4 regions of the Kineococcus sp. GCM10028916 genome follow, and region 3 is predicted to be linked to each of the others. Evidence: riboswitches for the same ligand, from Rfam matches in the RefSeq annotation. Region 3 holds a riboswitch; each other region holds the start of a gene.
What was found. A riboswitch is a leader RNA that binds a small molecule or an ion and turns the genes downstream of it on or off. The one in region 3 is predicted to bind S-adenosylmethionine.
Positions count from the first base shown of each region.

Region 1: it holds a riboswitch for S-adenosylmethionine, as region 3 does, so the genes downstream of both, ACFQ46_RS15605 (ABC transporter substrate-binding protein) here and ACFQ46_RS05545 (ABC transporter ATP-binding protein) in region 3, are expected to answer to the same signal.
Region 2: it holds a riboswitch for S-adenosylmethionine, as region 3 does, so the genes downstream of both, ACFQ46_RS09315 (FAD/NAD(P)-binding protein) here and ACFQ46_RS05545 (ABC transporter ATP-binding protein) in region 3, are expected to answer to the same signal.
Region 4: it holds a riboswitch for S-adenosylmethionine, as region 3 does, so the genes downstream of both, ACFQ46_RS15720 (rhodanese-like domain-containing protein) here and ACFQ46_RS05545 (ABC transporter ATP-binding protein) in region 3, are expected to answer to the same signal.

Region 1 covers NZ_JBHTFM010000016.1:379,066-382,463, reverse strand. The annotation lists gene ACFQ46_RS15610 (carbohydrate ABC transporter permease) at 1-257, opposite strand, end outside; gene ACFQ46_RS15605 (ABC transporter substrate-binding protein) at 254-1,630, opposite strand; SAM riboswitch class I at 1,861-1,950, opposite strand; partial or broken gene ACFQ46_RS15600 (Rne/Rng family ribonuclease) at 3,032-3,398, shown strand, end outside.
Region 2 covers NZ_JBHTFM010000006.1:451,709-455,106, forward strand. The annotation lists gene ACFQ46_RS09305 (NtaA/DmoA family FMN-dependent monooxygenase) at 1-120, shown strand, start outside; gene ACFQ46_RS09310 (RimK family alpha-L-glutamate ligase) at 104-1,030, opposite strand; SAM riboswitch class I at 1,093-1,187, shown strand; gene ACFQ46_RS09315 (FAD/NAD(P)-binding protein) at 1,352-3,343, shown strand; gene ACFQ46_RS09320 (amino acid ABC transporter permease) at 3,340-3,398, shown strand, end outside.
Region 3 covers NZ_JBHTFM010000003.1:627,171-630,568, reverse strand. The annotation lists gene ACFQ46_RS05550 (YqjF family protein) at 88-849, opposite strand; SAM riboswitch class I at 943-1,036, shown strand; gene ACFQ46_RS05545 (ABC transporter ATP-binding protein) at 1,030-1,839, shown strand; gene ACFQ46_RS05540 (aliphatic sulfonate ABC transporter substrate-binding protein) at 1,886-2,914, shown strand; gene ACFQ46_RS05535 (ABC transporter permease) at 2,911-3,398, shown strand, end outside.
Region 4 covers NZ_JBHTFM010000016.1:409,120-412,517, reverse strand. The annotation lists gene ACFQ46_RS15725 (beta-galactosidase family protein) at 1-853, shown strand, start outside; SAM riboswitch class I at 908-1,006, shown strand; gene ACFQ46_RS15720 (rhodanese-like domain-containing protein) at 1,013-1,420, shown strand; gene ACFQ46_RS15715 (O-succinylhomoserine sulfhydrylase) at 1,417-2,610, shown strand; gene ACFQ46_RS15710 (cobalamin-independent methionine synthase II family protein) at 2,624-3,398, shown strand, end outside.

The sequences.
Region 1 (3,398 bases), on a different contig from region 3:
CAGGCGTCGACGAAGTTGTCGAGACCCGTGAAGTGCTGCAGGGGTTTGCCCAGCGACGACTTCGTGCAGGCCAACGCCACGACGAACACCGTCGGGTAGACGAGCATGAGCGCCAGCCCCGCGAGGCTGGGCGCGGCCAGCCACGTCGAGACGTGCCCCGGCCGGTGCCGGCCGGGGACCGCGCGCCGGGCCGCAGGATCGCGGCGACCCCGCCGCGGCCCGGGCACGGTCCGCTGCCCGTCGAGGAGCTGGCTCATCCGAGTTCCTTCTCCCAGCTCTCGGCGGCCTTGTCGAGCGCGGCCTGCGGTTCCGTGGACCCCTGGATGGCGAGCGCCAACTGGTCGACGAGGTCCTGCAACGCCTTCGGCGCACCGGCCTGGCTCGGCCAGGCCAGCGGGTCACCGTCGAGACCCTCGCGGATGACGTCGGTCGCGATGCCCGCGGCCGTGGCGTAGTCGGTGGAGTCCAGGACGGTCTTGCGCGCCGGGTCGATCCCGGAACCCGCGGTGGAGGCGAGCAGCAGGTTGTTCTCCTGGTTCGTCGCCCACTTCACGAAGGCGGCGGACTTGTCGATCTGCTGGGAGGCGCTCGAGACGCCCAGGCCGAACCCGGCGTCCAGCGCGGTGCGCGCGGTCGTGTTCTTCCCGCCCACGGGGAGCGTGACCACGCCCCACTTGTCGACGATCTTCGAGCCGGCCGGGTCCTGCGCCTTCAGCCCGAGGTCGGTCCAGGTGTCGAGCATCGCGCCCTGACCGGAGAGGAAGGCGGAGTTGGCCTGGTCGAAGCCGGTCTGCAGCGGTGTCGGCAGGGCCGCGGGGGAGACGTCGATGAGGTGCTGCAGCGCGGCCAGCCCCTCCGCCCCGTGGAACGCGGCCTTGCCGTCGGAGCCGACGAGCGTGCCGCCGTAGCCGGCGAGGCGGTTGATGAAGGAGCAACCCAGGATCATCGGGACCTGCTGACCCTCGACGATCGCGCCGTAGACGCTGCCGCCGGAGTCCTGGGTGATCTTCGCGGCGACCGCGTCGTAGTCGTCCCAGGTCTTCGGAGGTTCGACGCCGTACTTCTCGAAGACCTCGGTGTTGTAGTAGAGGACGTGGGTGTCGCCGTCGAAGGGCAGGCCGTAGCGCTTGCCGTCGATCAGGGTGTACGGGTCGTAGATCGAGGGCAGGAAGTCGTCGGTCGCGATGTCGGTGTTCGTGCCGATCCAGTCCGTGAGGTCGACCAGGGCGCCGGCGTCGACGAGCTGGCCGAGGCCGAAGTAGAAGTAGTCGAAGACGTCGAACTCCCCGTCGCCGCCCTGCACGTCCAGGATCTGCTTGCTCGTGAGCTGGTCGTAGGGGATCGCCGTGACCTCGAGCTTCCCGCCGAACTCCGCCGCGAACTTCTTGCCGAGCAGGTCCGTGAAGGCCAGCACGTGCGGCTGGTTCACCATCAGCTTGATCGTCGCCCCCTTGAGGTCGACGGCCTTCCCGGCGCTCAGGCCCGAGGAGGTGCTCTCGTCACCGCAGGCGGCCAGCGTGCCGGTGCCGGCGAGCGCGCCGAGGCCGAGGGCCCCGGAGAGGACCCGCCGGCGGGACGCGAGGAGTCGGGAGGTGCTGGCGGGCAGGAGGGTGCGACGGGGCGCGGACATGGGTGTGCTCCGGGGGGTAGGCGGACGGTGACCGTCCGTCGGGGTGCGCGAGGGCGCGGGGGAGGAGGTCGAGCGAGGTGCTGCGGGGACGCGGCGGCGGTGCTCAGACCGCGCGCGGCGTCCCCCGGCGCATCGGAGCGCCCTGGCGACACGCCATGGAGGCGGTGCGCGAGAAGTCGACGTGGAAGCGCCGGGTCAGGGTCGAGCGGGTACGGCTGATCACGCTGTTTCCTCCATCGCCCCTGGCGGGAGCACCTGCCGCTGCGCGGTGGTTGCTGTGGCGTCGTCGAGCCAGGTCTCTCGGCCACTCTGGATGGTGTTGATCGGAGACTAGCGGACCGCCGGCCCCCTTGGCGACGGTTGCCGCGGACGGCCCGGACCCGTTGTGGCGAGCTGTGCGACACTGACAGTGGTCGAGCGTTCCCTACACCGGGCGCCCGGCCCGCTGTCGAGACCGTCGCCCTGCGCGCGGGCTCCGGGGAGCGCCGCGGTCCAGTGGAAGGACCTCGCAGGCGCCCCGGGCCACACGCCGGACGTCGACCGCCGGCGGCACGGGCGGAGCACGCGAAGAGCGCGAACCCGTCGGTGCACACAGAGGACTTCCGTCGGGTGCGGGACGACCCACCCGGCGATTCCGACCAGGACGCTCGCGCGGCCGTGGGTTCACCGGTGGAGCGGACGCCGCGGGCGAGCGGAGCACCCGTGAGCACCACACCCGAAGAGAACGACGCAGCAGCAGCCGAGGGCCCGGCGACGACGCGGCCCCGCAGGCGCCGTGCCGCGAGTCGACCCGCCGGTCCGCCGGCCCACGTCGACGTGTCCGGCGACACCAGCGCCGCGGCCGAGCCCGCCACCCCCGCCGTGGTGGAACCGACGCCCGAGCCTGTCGTGGCGGCGGAGCCTGTTGTGGCGCCGGAGCCCGTCGTGGCGCCGGCACCCGAGCCTGTCGTGGAGACGGAGGCACCGCCGCGTCGTCGTGCGCGTCGGGCGACCCGCAAGGTGGCGACCCCGGCCGAGGTGGCCGCTGAACCCGTTGTCGCCGAACCCGTCGTCGAGCCTGTTGCGGAACCCGTGGCGGAGGTGACCCCCCAGGTCGAGGTCACACCGGAACCCACCCCCGAGCCCGCCGTCGAACCGGCCGCCGTGGAGACCGCTGCGCAGGCCCCCACCGAGGCCCCGGCCGCGGCTCCCGCCCGTCGTCGCCGCAGCCGCAAGACGGCCGCGCCCGTGGTGCCGGCCGTCCCCGTCGAGGAGGAGCCCGTCGAGGCCGCTGCGCTCGCGCAGGACGTCCCGGTGGAGGAGGCCCCCGTCACCCCGGTGGCGGAGGACCCCGACCTCATGGACGACCCGGTCCTGCTGCGAGCCGCCGGGTTCGCCCAGGGACGACGTGCCCCCAGCGAGGGTGAGCGTGCCGCCGACGCGGCCGCCCGCGCCACCGCCCTCTTCTTCCAGGCCCCCGTCGACGAGGAGCCCGTGCGTCGCAGTCGACGCGCCTCCGCACCCGCCGGCCCGCCCCCCGTCAGCGACCAGGACACCTTCGCCTTCGACGGCGAGGAGGACGGCGAGGCCGACGTCGAGGTGGACGACGTCCTCGACCGGACCGGTGACGAGAACGACCAGGTCGACGACCAGATCGATGACCAGGGTGACGCGGGCGACGACGACCACGACGACGACGAGGACGGTGGTGCGCCGCGTCGGCGTCGCCGCCGAGGTGGCCGCGGTCGCCGCAGCCGCACCCCCGTCGACGGTGACGTCGAGGACGAGT
Region 2 (3,398 bases), on a different contig from region 3:
GACATCGTGGACCAGCTCGTCCCGGCCCTGCAGGAACGGGGCGCCTATCCGACCGCGTACGTCGGGACCACGCTGCGCGAGCACCTGGGTCTGCGACCTCCGCTCACGCGTCGCCGCTGAGGAGCCCGCCGAGGTAGCGGGCGATGGCGCCGGGACCCGACACGGGGGCGACGGCCTCGACCGCGGGGTTGTAGTTGGTGTTGGTGTTGATGTCGTAGGTGACCGTCCGCCCGTCCGCCGTCTCGAGGAACTCGATGCCGGCGATCTCGACGCCGGCCGTCCGCAGCAGTTCCTCGTAGCGGCGGACGAGCGGGTGGTCTCCGGTGATCTCCGTCCGCAGCGCGAACGGGACCACGCCCGGCACCTCGCACGCGTCGGCGGGGCACAGTTCGAAGCTGCCCGCGGAGGTGTCCACGCGCACCGCGTAGACGAAGCGCCCGCCCACGAACTCGGCCCGGGTGACGAACGGTTCGGCCGAGCGGAGGAACTCCTGGAGCAGGGTGATCCCGTCGACCGGTTCCTCGAACTCCGGCGAGGCGACGTGGGCGTCGAAGTCCTCGTGGGAGTCGAAGCGCCGGACGCCGAGGCCCTTGCCGCCCTGGTTGTGCTTGGTGATGAACGGCACCGGTAGTTCCCGGGAGCGTGCCGCCAGGTCCCCGCGGCCGAAGACGGCCACGGTCCGGGGTACGTCGAACCCGTTGCGGCGCAACAGCGCGTGCTGGGCGACCTTGCTCACCTCGAGCTCGACGACGTGGGTCCCCCCGACGACCCGGCGGCCCCAGCCCTCGAGCCAGGCGAAGAGGGCCCGGGTGAACTCCTTGGTCTGCCCGTGACCGCGGGTGTGCGCGGACGCACTGAGCCGCGACCAGTAGACGCCCGGCGCCGGTTCGGCGTCGAGGTCCAGGGACCCGTCGGTCAGCAGGACCTCCTCGAAGGGGACGCCCTCGGCGCGCAGGGCGGCCTCGAAGGGCGGGAACCACTCGGGGTTCTCGTGCACCACGTGGACGCGCGGCTCGGTGGGGATGGTCATGCTCTTCCTCCTGGGTTCGTGAAGAGTTTGGCAACGGGTCTCCTCGTGCGATAGTTTCACACCGTCCATCCAGAGCGACCGAGAGACCTGGCTCGTCGACGTCGCAGCAACCCCCTGAACCTTCGGGCGCGGGTGCTTCCGCCAGGACCGATGGGAGTTCGCGCCGTGAAGGTACCCGAGAAGCGCTTCACACGTCGTCGCCACGTCGACCTCGGTCGACTGCAGTCCGCGGTGTGCGCGGGATCCTGATCCCCCGTCCGCTGCGGTGATCCCGCGGACGGAACCCGGCGTCGTCGTCGACGTGATCATTGGAGTTCCCCTGTGCCCTTCTCCATCCCCATCCCCACCCCCACCCGCGTCCGCAGCCTGTGCGTCGTCGGCGCGGGTCCTCGCACCCTCGTCCTGCTGCAACGCCTCGGTGCGCACGTCGGCCCCGAGGACCTCGACGTGCACGTCGTCGATCCCTTCGACTCCGGCGCCGGTCGCACCTGGCGGGAGGCCCAGGACCCCCTGCTGTGGATGAACTCCCGGGCCGCCGACATCACGGTGCTCCCGGACGACTCCGTCACCGGGCTGACCGGACCCGTCACCCGGGGGCCGTCGCTGGCGGACTGGATCCAGGAGAACCGGGCCGGACTGGTCCACGACGCCGCGGCCGCCGGTGAGGACCTGCTGCGCGAGGAGGTCCTGCGCAGCGGGCCGGGTTCCTTCGTCTCCCGCCGGCTCGCGAGCCGCTACCTCGGTGCGGCGTGGCGACGCACGCTCGACGGCCTGCCCCCGAACCTGCGGGTCCACCGCCACGCCCGCACGGTCCTCGACGTCCTCGACGGGGACGACGCGGACGACGCGGACGACGGACGTCAGCGGGTGCAGCTCGCCGGCCTCGGGGAACCGCTGACCGTCGACGTCGTGCTGCTCGTCCAGGGACACCTGGACGTCCGCCCGGGTCCCCGCGAGCGGAAGCTGGAGACGTTCGCCCGCAGCCACGGTCTCGCCTACGTCCGTCCCGGCTACACGACCGACCAGGACCTGGACGTGCTGCGCCCGGGCGCCGACGTCGTCGTCGTGGGGATGGGTCTCGCCTTCGTCGACCTGGTGGTGCTGCTCACCGAGGGCCGCGGGGGCCGGTTCGAGGAACTCCCCGACGGCCACCTCCGGTACCACCCCAGCGGAGCGGAACCGCGCCTCTTCGCCGGTTCGCGTCGGGGGGTTCCCTACCGCTCGAAGATCGGGTACCCGGCGCCGACGGGCCTGGGTCTGCCCCACCACTACAGCGCGAGGGTCGTCGAGGAGCGGTTCGGGAGCGCGGAACTCGACCTGCGCTCGGACCTCTGGCCGTTGATCGTCAAGGAGATGGCCGGGGCGCACTACCGGGAACTGTTCCGCACCCACCGGGAACGGACCGTCCTGGCGCCCGCCGAGTTCGACGCCCGCTTCGCCCGGTCGCCCTGGGGCAGCGCGGAACTGGACCACCTGGTGGAACGCGCCGTACCCGACCCGCGCGACCGGTTCGACGTGACCGCACTGGACCGGCCGCTCGAGGGCTGGTGGGGGACGTCGGGGGACGAGGTCCACGAACGCGTCCTGCGCCACCTCGAGGACGACCGGGAACGACGGGCCGACCCGGCGCACTCCCCGGACGCGGCCGTCCTGGCCGCGCTGCTGTCCGCGTACGTGGTGACCCTCGGCCTGCACTCCGCGGGCCGGTTGAACGCACGATCCACGGCGCTCGACCTCGACGGCTGGTGGCACGGGTTCTTCAGCTACGTGGCCAGCGGTCCCCCGCCGGAGCGGTTGCGGCAGATGTCGGCCCTGGCCCGCGCGGGGGTCCTGAGGTTCCTCGGGGCCGACGTGCACGTCGAGCCGGACCCGGAGGCCGGCGTGTTCGTCGCCTCCTCGGCCAGTGGTCCGCACGAGGTGCGGGCACGGGGTCTCGTCGAGGCCCGGTTGCCGGTGCCGGACCTGGAGCGGACCTCCGACGTCCTGCTCACCCGGTTGCGCGAGCGCGGTGAGGTCCGGGCCCACGAACTGGTGGACGGCGAGGTGCGGTGGTCCAACGGGCGCCTCGTCGTCGACGGAGGCGGACGCCTGGTGCAGACGGACGACTCCGTCCACCCCCGCCGTTTCGCGACCGGCGCCTGGGTGGCCGGTGAGGCGGCTGCCGCTGCCTTCGCCCGACCACGATCGAACGCCGAACTCTTCCGACGCAGCGACCGCCTGGCCGCGGAACTGCTCCGTGCTGCGGGTTCCGTCCCGACCGCACGACGACCTGTCGAGATCCGCAGCGAACTCCCTGGAGAACGAGGACGATGAGCGAGACCACCCGACCGACCCGGGCACCGGCGCCCGTGCTGACCGTTCCGCCCGC
Region 3 (3,398 bases):
GTTCGTACTCGGGGGGTCGTCCGATCGAGCGTCGTCGCGCACGGCGGCGGCGTTCCTTCCTGGGTGTCCGGAGGCGTCTGTCCCCGGTCAACGGGTCCGGGTGCCGGGGAGTTCCCGCGGCAGCGCGAACCGCGTCGTGACCCGCTCCGCGAAGCAGACGTGGTCGGGCGGTCCGGCGAGGTCGAACCCCGCCGCCCCGCGCAGGCCGTCGTCGAGGACGAGCACCTCGGCACTGCGCAACGGCCACGGCTCGTGCTCGTTCGCGACCCACCAGGTGCGCCCGCGGTGGGCGACGTGCAGCCCGAACCGGGCGGTCACGAACGCCGCGACCTCGTCCTCCACCCGGTCGGTGCCGAGGCGGACGGCGATCCGGCTGCGCACGCCCGCGCGGGTCCGGCACGTCCAGGCCAGCTCGCGCGCACCGTCACGGACCCGTTCCGCCCGCCGCATCCGCGACCACCGGTACGGCAGCCCGAACGCCGTCTGCGCGCCGAGGACCACCGCGAGCCGGGTCGCGTCCAGGCTGGCGAACACGACCCCGCGCCGGCCCTCGTCGTCCACGGAGTAGAGCCGCACGTTCGTCTCCAGGAACGTCCCCGCGTACGGCACCGCGGGAGCCCGCCCGGGTCCGGCACCGCGCAGCGTGAACGGGATGAGCCCCACGTAGGTGACCCCGTCCAGGACGTCCGGGCGGACCCCGGGCGGCAGGTGCGGCGCGACGACCGCCGGGTCGACCGCCCAGTGCAGGAAGGCGAGGTCGTCCCAGTGCTGGTGCATCATCACCGGCCCCGAGAGGGCCGGGGCGGTGACGGGTGGGAGACGGTCCAGGGTCGGGACGGTGGCGGGCACGGTTCATCGTGCCTGGCCGGGGCGCTCCCGGCACGGCAGCCACTCCTCGTGCGGTCGCGGGTGGTTGCCGTCGCAACTTGCCTTACCCTGGATCCACCATCCAGAGCGGCTGAGAGACCTGGCTCCGCGACGCCGCAGCAACCTCCCCGTCCGCGGGGTGTGGTGCTCACGCCAGGACCGATGGAGGAACCCGTGTCCGTGACGTCCCCGCCGAGCACCGAACCCACCCGCGTGGACGCCGCCGACGTCCGGCTGCGCGGGGTCGGTCGGACCTTCGGCGAGCGCGACGTGCTCGCCCCGCTGGACGTCACCCTCGAGGCCGGGCGCACGGTGGCCCTGCTCGGCGCCTCCGGCAGCGGGAAGTCGACGCTGCTGCGCCTGGTCGCCGGGCTCGACACCCCCACCACCGGCTCGATCGAGGTCGGCGGGGAGCAGGTCCGCGGGGTCCACCCCCGCACCGCCGTCGTCTTCCAGGAACCGCGACTGCTGCCGTGGCGCGACCTCGCCGGGAACGTCGCCTTCGGCCTGCCGCGCGGCACCCCGCGGGCGGAGGGCCGGACGGAGGTCCTGCGCTGGCTGGACGTCGTCGGGCTGGGCGAGTTCGCCGGCCACCGGCCGCGTCGCGTCTCCGGCGGGATGGCCCAGCGGACGGCGCTGGCCCGGGCCCTGGTCCGCCGGCCCGGGGTGCTGCTGCTCGACGAACCCTTCGCGGCCCTCGACGCCCTGACCCGGCTGAAGATGCAGGACCTGCTGGACGAGGTGCAGCGCGAGACCGGTGCCACCGTCCTGCTGGTGACCCACGACGTCGACGAGGCCCTGCACCTGGCCGACCGGGTCCTGGTCCTCGGGCCGTCCCCGGACACGGCCGGCGCGACGGTCGTCCGCGACCTCGCCGTCCCCGCCCGACGCCCCCGCGACCGCGGTGACGCCGCCACCGCGGAACTGCGGGTCGAACTGCTCGACCTGCTCGGCGTGCCCCGCACCGTCTGACGCAAACCCCCCACCACCGCGAAACCCCAGGAGAACCGTGTCCGTCGTGCCCTCGAACCTGCCCACCCGCCGTCTCGCCCTCGGCCTGGCCCTGGGCGGGGTCTCCCTCGCCGCCGTCGGCTGCGTCAAGGGCGAGTCCTCCAGCGGGGGTGCCCCCGCCCCCGCCACCGGTTCCGGGAGCGCCTCGGGCGGGGGGACCGTCCGCCTCGACTACGCGCTCTACAACCCGCTCAGCCTCGTCGTCCGCGAGCAGAAGATCCTCGAGAACGCCGGCCTCACCGTGCAGTGGGAGCAGTCCGCGGGCAGCAACAAGGCCAACGAGTTCCTGCGCAACGACAACCTCGACATCGCCTCCACCGCCGGGTCGGCCGTGCTGCAGGCCCGCACCAACGGTTCCCCGGTCCAGACGATCGACGTGTTCTCCCAGCCGGAGTGGACGGCCCTCGTCGTCGGCAAGGACTCCACGATCACCGACGTGGCCGGGTTGCGCGGCAAGCAGATCGCCGCGACCACCGGCACCGACCCGTACTTCTTCCTGCAGCAGGCCCTGGACCAGGCAGGCCTGTCCGCGAGCGACGTCACGATCACCAACCTGCAGCACGCCGACGGTCGCGCCGCCCTGGAACGCGGCGACGTCGACGCGTGGGCGGGGCTGGACCCCAACATGGCCGGCTCCGAACTGCTCGCCGGGTCGAAGCTGCTGTACCGCAACGTCGACTTCAACACCTACGGGATGCTGAACGCCCGCGAGGCCTTCATCAAGAGCTCGCCCGAGCTGGTGCAGCAGGTCGTCGACGCGTACGCGACCGCCCGCGCGTGGGCCATCGCGAACCCCGCCGACCTCGCCACGCTGTACGCGACCCAGGCGCAGCTGACCCCCGAGGTCGCCGCCCGCGTGCTGGAACGCACGACGCTCGACGTCGACTCCGTCCCCGGCGACGCCCAGCGCACCGTGCTGGCGGGGATCATCCCGCTGATGGCCTCCGCCGGTGACGTCCCCTCGGCGGACGCGGCGACGGAGGCGCTCGACGGGTTGCTGGTGCCCGACTTCGCCGAGAAGGCCACCGTCTCGTGAGCGTGCTGGACACCGAACGCCCCGCACCGGCACGGCGGTCGCGGGGTCCCCGGAACCGCGGGTGGCTGGGCTGGGTCGTTCCCCTGCTGCTGCTGCTCGCGTGGTTCCTCACCACCGGGGCGGGAGTCTTCGAACGCGTCCAGCTGCCGCCGCCGGTCGACGTGCTGAACGCGGCCCGGCAGATGTGGGCGACGGGGCAGTTGCAGCTGAACATCGCGATCAGCGTGCAGCGCGTCCTGCAGGGTTTCGCCGTCGGCGCGGTGGCGGGAGTGGTGCTCGGTGGGTTGACCGGTTCCTCCCGGGTGGTGCACGACCTCCTCGCGCCCACGCTCGGCGCGTTGCGGGCCGTGCCGTCGCTGGCCTGGGTCCCCCTGCTGGGCCTCTGGATCGGGCTCGGGGAAACGCCGAAGATCACACTCGTCGCGATCGGGGCGTTCTTCCCGGTCTACACGACGGTGCTGAACGCCCTCACCCACCTCGACCC
Region 4 (3,398 bases), on a different contig from region 3:
CGAGGCCGGCCGGCCCACGCCGAAGTACTGGGCGTTCCGCGAGGTCCTCGGCGGGTACGTCGAACTCGGTGCCGACGTGCCGTCGCCGGCGCGGCCGGCGCCGGTCCTGCGGGCTCCGCTCGTCGGTGCGCTCCCGCTGGTGGAGGCCGTGGACGGTCTCGAGCCGGTGGCGGGGGAGGAGGTCCCGTTCCTCGACGACCTGGCGACGGAGAGCGGGGTGCCCGCCCCCTTCGCGTGGGTCAGCGCCACCTCGCCCGGGTCCCCGGGGCCGACCGTCCTGCACGTGGGCGAGGTGCGCGACCGCCTCACCGTGCTGCTCGACGGGGTGCGGCTGGGCACCCTGTTCCGGGAGGACCACGACACCACGCTCGCCCTCCCGCCGCACCCCGCCGGCGCCCGGCTCGACCTGGTCCTCGAGGACGCGGGCCGGGTGAACTACGGTCCGCGCCTCGGCGAGCCCAAGGGCGTCGTCGGCCCCGTCCGCGTCGGGGACGCGGCGGTGCGCGACCTCCGGGTGCAGGCGCTGGACCCGGACCGGCTGGCGATCGCCTCGGCGGGGCGGACGGGTGCGGTGACGTTCCTCGCCGGGCCGGTGCTCGCCCGCGCGGAGCTGGAGGTGGCGGAGCCCGTCGACCTCTTCCTGGACACGGCCGGCTGGGGTCGCGGGGTCGTCTGGGTCAACGGGTTCTGCCTGGGGCGCTACTGGCGGCGCGGACCGCAGCGGACGCTCTACGTCCCGGGGCCGGTCCTGCGGGCGGGGACCAACGACGTGACGGTCCTGGAACTCGACGCCGCCGCGGACCCGTGGGTCCGCACGCTGCCCGACCTGGACCTCGGCCACACCGAGGAGTAGCCACCCACTCTGCTCCGCCCGTCCTGCCCCTCGTCGCGATGCCCTACGCTGACGGGACCATCCAGAGCGGCCGAGAGACCTGGCTCGTCGACGCCGCAGCAACCCCCACGCCCTCACCGGCGGGGAGGGTGCTCATGCCAGGACCGATGGGAGGAAAGAGTGGGTTACGCCGGCGACCTCACCCCGCGTGAGGCCTTCGACCTGGTCCGGGACACCCCGGACGCGGTCCTCGTGGACGTCCGCACCGACGCCGAATGGCGATTCGTCGGGGTTCCCGACACCAGCGGGACCGGCCGGGAGCCGGTCCTCGTGTCCTGGCTCCCGGTCGACCCGCCGCGGTTCCTGGCCGAACTCGCCGCCGCGGGGATCACCCCGGGAGCGGGCGCGCCCGTCGTGTTCCTGTGCCGCTCCGGGCAGCGTTCCGTCGGTGCGGCCGAGGCCGCCACCGCCGCCGGGATCGCGCCCAGCTACAACGTCCTCGAAGGGTTCGAGGGTCCGCTGGACGACGCCGGTCACCGCGGTGCGGTGGGTTGGCGCGCTGCGGGCCTGCCCTGGCGCCAGTCGTGAGCGAGGGCTGGCGCCCGGACACCACCGCCGTCCGCGGCGGCCTCGTCCGGTCGCAGTTCGAGGAGACCGCCGAGGCCATGTACCTCACGTCGGGGTACACCTACGCGACCGCGGCCGACGCCGAGGCCGCGTTCACGGGCGACGTCGACCGCTACGTCTACTCCCGCTACGGGAACCCGACGGTGTCGGTGTTCACGGAACGGCTGCGGCAGCTCGAGGGGGCGCAGGCCTGCTACGGCCTCGCCAGCGGGATGTCCGCGGTGTTCTACGCCCTCGCCGCGCTCCTCGGCGCGGGTGACCGGGTGGTGGCGGCCCGGAGCCTCTTCGGCTCCTGCTTCGTGATCCTCGACGAGATCCTCCCCCGGTGGGGCGTCACCACGGAGTTCGTCGACGGCGAGGACCTGGCGCAGTGGGAACGCGCGCTCTCGACCCCGGCGCAGGCGGTGTTCTTCGAGACCCCGGCGAACCCGATGCAGACCCTCGTCGACATCGCCGCGGTGAGCGAACTCGCGCACGCCGCGGGGGCGACCGTCGTGGTCGACAACGCCTTCGCCAGTCCCGTCGGCCAGCACCCGCTGGAGTTCGGGGCCGACGTCGTCGTGTACTCCGCGACCAAGCACATCGACGGCCAGGGCCGGGTGATGGGCGGCGCGGTCCTCGGGACCTCGGAGTTCATCGACGGCAGGTTCCGTGAACTCACCCGGCACACCGGGCCGACGCTCAGTCCGTTCAACGCGTGGACCCTGGCGAAGGGCCTGGAGACCATGAGCCTGCGGGTGCGGCACGCGGCGGCCACCACCCTGCGCCTCGCGGAGCACCTGGAGCAGTCCCCGGGGGTGCGCTGGGTCCGTCACCCGATGCTGGTCAGCCACCCGCAGTTCGACCTGGCGAAGCGGCAGATGGAACTCGGCGGGACGGTCCTCACGTTCGAGCTCGACGCCCCGCGCGGGCGCGGCAAGGACCGAGCCTTCGAGGTCCTCGACGCCCTGCGGATCGTGGACATCTCCAACAACCTCGGCGACGCCAAGTCGCTCGCCACCCACCCCGCCACGACGACGCACCGTCGTCTGGGGGCCGAAGGCCGTGCCGCCATCGGTCTGACCGACGGGGTGCTGCGGTTGTCGGTGGGCCTGGAGGACCCCGACGACCTGCTGGAAGACCTCGACCGCGCGTTGCGCGCGAAACCCTGATCGGAGAACCCCTGTGACCGAGCGTCAGATCCCCGTCTCCCACGCCGGGAGCCTGCCCCGCACCCCGGAACTCATCGCCGCGAACGAGGCCCGCCGCATCGGCGACGACGGTTTCACCCTCGAACGCACCCCCGAGTTCGACGCCCTGCTGACCGACGCGGTCGTGGACCTGGTGAAGCGCCAGGAGGCCCTCGGCGTCACCATCGTCGGTGACGGCGAGTACGGCAAGGCCATGTCCAGCGCCGTCGACTACGGCGCCTGGTGGTCCTACTCCTTCCAGCGGGTGTCGGGGCTCGAGGTCACCGGCGAGGACCTGTTCACCCAGCCCGTCGTGCGCTCCGAACCCGGCCACGTGCGGTTGACGAGCTTCCCCGACCGACGCGACTGGGTGACGTTCCGCGAGGCCTACCAGGACCCGGCGTCGGGGATCTCGACGGGCAAGAACGCCACCGCGTTCCCCGCGACGGTCGGGCCGTTGGCCTACACCGGCCAGACGGCCATCGCCTCCGACATCGCCAACCTCAAGGCCGGTCTCGCCGCGGCCGGGGTCACCGAGGGGTTCATCACCTCGCTCTCCCCGGGCAGCGGGGCGCGCATCGCGAACCGCCACTACGCGACCGAGGAGGAACACATCTGGGCGTGGGCGGACGTGCTGCGCGAGGAGTACCGGGCGGTCGTCGAGGCCGGGCTCACCCTGCAGATCGACGACCCCTCCATCGCGGAGAACTTCGACCAGATCAACCCCGAACCCTCCATCGAGGACTACCGCGCGTTCACCCGCATCCGGG